2 regions of the Terrisporobacter muris genome follow, and region 2 is predicted to be linked to the other one. Evidence: riboswitches for the same ligand, from Rfam matches in the RefSeq annotation. Region 2 holds a riboswitch; the other holds the start of a gene.
What was found. A riboswitch is a leader RNA that binds a small molecule or an ion and turns the genes downstream of it on or off. The one in region 2 is predicted to bind cobalamin.
Positions count from the first base shown of each region.

Region 1: linked by a shared signal. The riboswitch ahead of NSA58_RS12390 (energy-coupling factor ABC transporter permease) and the one ahead of pcrA (DNA helicase PcrA) in region 2 are both predicted to bind cobalamin.

Region 1 covers NZ_JANKBY010000163.1:3,439-6,660, forward strand. The annotation lists gene NSA58_RS12380 (DUF4956 domain-containing protein) at 1-34, opposite strand, end outside; gene NSA58_RS12385 (polyphosphate polymerase domain-containing protein) at 28-783, opposite strand; cobalamin riboswitch at 935-1,220, shown strand; gene NSA58_RS12390 (energy-coupling factor ABC transporter permease) at 1,428-2,144, shown strand; gene NSA58_RS12395 (energy-coupling factor ABC transporter substrate-binding protein) at 2,144-2,473, shown strand; gene cbiQ (cobalt ECF transporter T component CbiQ) at 2,460-3,146, shown strand.
Region 2 covers NZ_JANKBY010000053.1:9,077-12,298, reverse strand. The annotation lists gene pcrA (DNA helicase PcrA) at 1-1,785, opposite strand, end outside; cobalamin riboswitch at 2,164-2,338, opposite strand; gene NSA58_RS06290 (VWA domain-containing protein) at 2,429-3,222, opposite strand, start outside.

The DNA.
Region 1 (3,222 bases), on a different contig from region 2:
CTCCTGTTGTTGAGGATATTATTGTTTCTAACATATTTCAGCTCCTATTTTTATTTCATTATTTTCTTTATTATTTAAACAATATTTCATAAATTCATTTCCATACTTTGAAAAATGAGTTGGATAAATTTCAAGTTCAGATAAAACTTTTGTAAACCATAAAGGTATGGCACCTAATATCTTTACTTCCATAAGATATTTTCCATCTCCAACGACATCTTCACCAAAACTTCCTTCTTCTAAAAGTAGATGATTTCTTCTAGTCAAAACTCTTGAATCAAATGTTACTCTAAAATCAGGATTATCCTTACAGAAAAAAGCATTTCTTTCATAAGATATAAATACAGTAGGATATACTTTTGTTTTACTAATATAGTATTCTATTTCATGAAGTACTTGTTTATCCATATAATCTTTAACCACAGGTTTTTTATTGTTATAAAGAAATTCATAAGCTTCACCTAAGGACAGAGAAAGTCTTCGCTTGCTAACAATACCCTTGATTTTTTTCTTTAATTCTAAGAATACTCTATCATTAGCATTAGTTGGTATCGTATAGCTTCTTAGTCTGAGTTTTTCTTTATAATATGGTTTTGATATGGAATGTCTTATTACATCGCTATTTTCAGTATCATAATAGATATTATAGATACTGTAAGTTCTATTGTTTTGACAAAATTTATCAGGATTCATATAATCCAGAAGTTTTGGAATTAATTCATTATATTGATTTTCTGTTATTAAAAACTTTTTCTCATAACGTTTAAAGGACTTTATTGCCATATTTTTCACCTCTTTTATCAATTGTTTTACACCATGAGTATAATAATTTAACCTTAAAATAATCTTAAAGAAAATCTGTTAATACATTTTTATAAAAATCAAACTTTTTATAGAATATTTACAAAAATTGGTATAGAATTAAAGTGAAAGAATAATAAAAAATATTTTAGGTTCTTTAAAGATTAATAGGGAAAGAGGTGAGAACCCTCTACAGCCCCCGTTACTGTAATGTGGACGAAACTCAACAAACCACTGTAAAAAAGTTACGAATGGAATTTGAGCAACGGATTTGACTAAAATTGCATGGCGCCGACGTAGTCGTTTAAAGCATTAGCAAAGTCATATCGTTGGTAATATGAACGTAGTGAATTTTTTATGGGAAGGTGAGGAGTAGGATGAAGCTAAGTCAGGAGACCTGCCTAGAGTATAAAAAGAAATTTCTTCGGGGTGAAGGAAGTATCTTATTAGAAAACATTTTATGTTGGAAATTAAGAGATACGAGCCTAGCCTTTCGGTTAGGCTTTTTTTAATTATCAACTAATTAAGTAAGCAAAATATTTAGTTACAACAAGAAATCTTAGTTAAATGAATTAAAATAATAAGATATACACCCTAAAAATAATTAAAAGGGAGATGTATGTAGTATGAAAAAAAGTAATGTAAAATGGTCATTAATAGCAGCATTTATGTTAATGACTACACCAGTAATCTCAAATGCAATGCACATTATGGAAGGCTTTTTACCAGTAAACTGGGCAATAATTTGGTGGGTAATATTTATACCTTTCTTTATAGTAGGACTTAAAAATATTACTAAAATAGTAAAAGAGCAACCTAAAAAGAAATTATTATTAGCTCTTTGTGGAGCTTTCGTTTTTGTATTATCAGCATTAAAAATTCCATCAGTTACAGGTAGTTGTTCGCATCCAACGGGTGTAGGCCTTGCAGCAATATTATTCGGACCTAGTGCAACTGTAGTTTTAGGGACAATAGTATTATTATTCCAAGCCTTATTATTGGCGCATGGTGGAATTACAACTTTAGGAGCAAATGCTTTTTCCATGGCAATTGTAGGACCATTAGTTTCTTTTGGAATATGGAAATTATGTAAAGATAAAATAGATAAAAAAATGGCAGTATTTTTAGCAGCAGCTTTAGGAGATTTGTTAACATATACTGTAACATCTTTCCAACTAGGTTTTGCTTTCCCAGATCCAGCAGGTGGATTTATGGTATCAGCAGTAAAATTCTTAGGAGTGTTCTTTATTACTCAAGTACCTATAGCAATAGCAGAAGGATTACTTACAGTTATAGTTTATAACTTTATAACTGAAAATGAAGAAAGAGAGGTGTTAGCATAATGCAAAGTTCAACAAGAAAAAAATCAAGTAGTATTAAATTAACAATCACTTTACTTCTTTTAGTTTTAGCTATAATTATTGTCCCATTAATAACTCAAAAAGGAGCAGAGTTTGGTGGAGCAGATGGAGAGGCTGAAGGTGTAATAACTGAAATAAATCCAGAGTATGAACCATGGTTTAGCAGTATAATAGAGCCTGCAAGTGGAGAGATTGAAAGTTTATTATTTGCATCTCAAGCTGCATTTGGAGCAGGAATAATAGGATATTATATTGGAACTACTAGAACTAAGAAAAAGATGAGAGATGAATTATTAAATGATAATAGATGATTATGCTTATAAAAATAAGTTATCTAAAGTAAATCCAAATATGAAATTTGCCATAGGTATGTTGTTACTAATTTTATCTTTAATTAATCCTTATAATTATATATCCTTAATTATTATAGCAATAATGAGTTTGGTTATAGTTGGGATTGCAAAGATTGAATTAAAAGATTATATTCATTTTATTAAAATTCCCCTAGTATTTTTAATTATCAGTATAATTATGATACTTCTGACTTTTTCTAAAGATAAAGAAGTCTTATTATACAGTATAAAAATAGGAAGTTTATATATAGGTGTTTCAAATGAATCTATAATATCATCAACACATTTATTCTTTAGAGCATTATCATGTTTGACTTGCATTTATTTTATAATGCTTACAACACCTTTTAATCAATTAATATTTGTATTCAAAAAACTACATTTACCAGACATAGTTTTAGAAATTTCCATGCTAATGTATAGGTTTATATTTATATTTATGGAGGAAGTTGCAGATATAAGAAAATCTCAAGAACTTAGGTTTGGATATATAAATTTAAAGAATGGATACAATTCTTTTGGATTATTAGTAAATATGTTATTTAAAAGAATGATGATAAGATATGATGAAATGAGTATAGCTCTAGACATGAAATTATACGATGGAACATTTTACATAGTAGAACAATAAAATAGTAAAATAATAAAAAAATTTGAGCAACGGGATAAGTCTGAAGCGGTAGCGAAGACTTAGATGTTGGTGACAT
Region 2 (3,222 bases):
TTCTATATCGCTATCTTTCATAGATTGAATAGCCCTAGAAATTGGGAATATTTTTTCCTCCATTCCTGCTAAAAATACAACCGGGAATTCAAGACCTTTTGATGAATGTATAGTCATTAATGAAACTCTATCTTCTTCTTCTTCTTCATTATCTGGTTCTGCATTAAGTGCAACATTTGTTAGGAATGATTCTAAACTCTTATCATCACTTGAACTCTCAAACTCTAGAGCAACTGATATAAGTTCTTGTAAGTTTTCTAATCTATCTTCCCCTTCATTGTTCTTTTCTTTTAACAATTCATCCTTATATCCTGTTATATCTAATACTTTTTCAATTACTTGGCTAACAGTATATATTCCTGTAAAACTTCTTAGTGTGGACATTAAATCTACAAATTCACTTATACTTGCTCTAGCTTTTCTCGATATATCTGAGTTATCTTCTATATCAATAAGTACGGAATAAATACTTTCTTCTTTTAAACTAGCTCTGTCTTCTATTTTTTCTATAGTTCTAAGTCCTATACCACGTCTAGGAACATTAATTATTCTTTTTAAAGATACATCATCCTGAGGATTTTGTATTACTCTAAGATAAGCTATAATATCCTTTATTTCTTTCCTTTCATAGAATTTTATACCACCATAAATATTGTATGGTATCCCCGCTCTATTTAAAGCATCTTCCACAGAACGAGCTTGGGCATTGGCTCTATATAAAACTGCAAAATCTTTGTAATCTCTATCTTCATATCTTTTCATATATGAAATAGTATTTATTATGAAATCACCTTCTTCAATTTCATTTTCTGCCAATTGAATTTTTATTAGCTGCCCTTCCTTTTTATCACTCCAAAGTCTTTTTCTTTTTCTTTCTGTATTATTAGCAATAACATGGTTAGCTGCATCCAATATTACTTGTGTTGACCTGTAGTTTTGCTCAAGTTTTACTATTTTAACATTATCATAATCTCTTTCGAATTCAAGAATGTTTCTTATGTCAGCGCCTCTCCAACCATAAATACTTTGATCATCATCTCCAACAACACAAATATTTTGATGTTGCTTAGCTAATAATTTTATTAACTCATATTGAGCTTTACTTGTATCTTGATATTCATCGACCATTATGTATCTAAATTTATTTCTATAAAAGTCTAATACATCTGGACATTCTTTAAATAACTCAACTGTTTTCATTATTAAATCATCAAAGTCTAGTGCACTATTTCTTTTTAAACGATCTTGATATAGGGCATATATTTCCCCTACTTTTGTTTTAGATATATCTCCTTCATTTAATTTTAAATACTTTTTAGGAGAATATAGTTTATCCTTTGCATTAGATATGCAACTTAATACATATTTAGGGTCAAAGGCTTTATCACTAATGTCCAACTCTCTCATACAGTCTTTAATTAAAGTTACTTGGTCTGGACTATCATATATAACGAAACTTCTGTTATAACCTATTTTATTTATACTTTTTCTAAGGATACGAACACAGCAAGAGTGGAATGTTGTAATCCACATTTCTTTAGTATCGGTTCCTTCCAAAGTTTCTTCTACCCTTTCCCTCATCTCATTGGCAGCCTTATTAGTAAATGTTATTGCTAATATATTTTCGGCTTTAACATCCTTATCTTCCATAAGATATCCTATTCTAGTAGTTAAAACTCTAGTCTTTCCTGACCCAGCTCCAGCAAGTATTAATACAGCGCCTTCTGTATTCTCTACTGCTTCTCTCTGAGCGGGATTTAATTTTTCTATTATATCTGAAATCATATATATCCTCCTATAATGCTCATATAAATATATTTTAATCTAATTCTGATTTTTCTTCAAATTTCATAATACTATAATAATTCCCATGAATAAATTATAAAATACTATTCCTCAAAAAAAGGCCTTAGGACTTTGGAGAATCCTAAGGCATAGGTTAAGGGTTATTCTATTTTCAAACTATTTTGAAATAAAATAGGTTGAGGGCAATTTAAAATTCACTTCGATCATATAAATGAAATAGCTTCGTTACCACTTTAAGCCACTATGTGAGCGCTATGATAATATAATTTCATTATATGTAAAAAGTGCCTAACTTCAAGTTAGGCACAATATCTTCAAATAAAAATTTTTATTAAGATATTTCTCCTTCCCCGAAGAAATGGCTTTATATTATAGGCAGGTCTCCTGGCTCTGCTTCATCCTACTTCTTTTCCTTCCCATGTTTTCCACAGTGGTTAAAAGTTTCGTCCACATTACAGTAGCGGGGGCTGCAAAGGTATCTCACCTTTTTCCCTATTAATCTTAAACAAGAACCTAAAATATTTTAATTAATTTAATTTTGAACTAATATAATTATAGCACATAAATAAAATAATTTGTTATTTTTTACCAAATATTTCGATATATGTTTTCCTAAAATATTTTAATTTTTTATTATTTTCTTCAAATACATAGCAACAATATCTGCAAATCTTTCTATATCCTTAGTATAAATAAAGTCTTTGCCATAAATCATTTTTTCTGCATCTAAATCGCTTTCTTTGCCAGTAAAAACTCCCAGTACAAGTATACCTTGCTTTCTTGCTTTTCTAACTTCTAAAGCTGTGTCTTTCACTCCAATAATACCTTTATATGATGCTTCTCCTCTTAAACTTCTAGATCTATCTTTCCCAATTTTCACATCATTAGGCTTTCCATCACTAAGAACTATAAGAATTTTATTTTCTTCTTCTCTTTCTATTAAATCATCACAAGTTGCCTTTATTGCTAGTCCATCTCTATTATTTCCTGCTGAAAAATATTCGAATATATTTTCACAAGAATTAATATCATCGTTATAATTTCTATATCGTTTCAATATGGTGTAATCTAAAAAACTTAGATATCCCATAACCCTATTTGGAATACCTACAGAAGTTAATGCCATAGCAATTATATATGCTTGTATAGCCACATTAAATTGATTTCTACTTTGTGAGCCGCTGGCATCTAGCAATATATCTATTACATATTTTCCTTTTTCATTTCGTATATCTTTATAAAATACTTTGGTATTATTACTTCTTCCTATTCTCCATGCCCTATTGGCACAAATAGTTCCTCCATCAGAATAAATTCTATCAATAGCACTTTCTTCTACTAATATTCTTGATATACTTTCCTTTAGTTTATTAATGCTTCTTTTATGTAATTTAATATTATCTCTATATTTATATA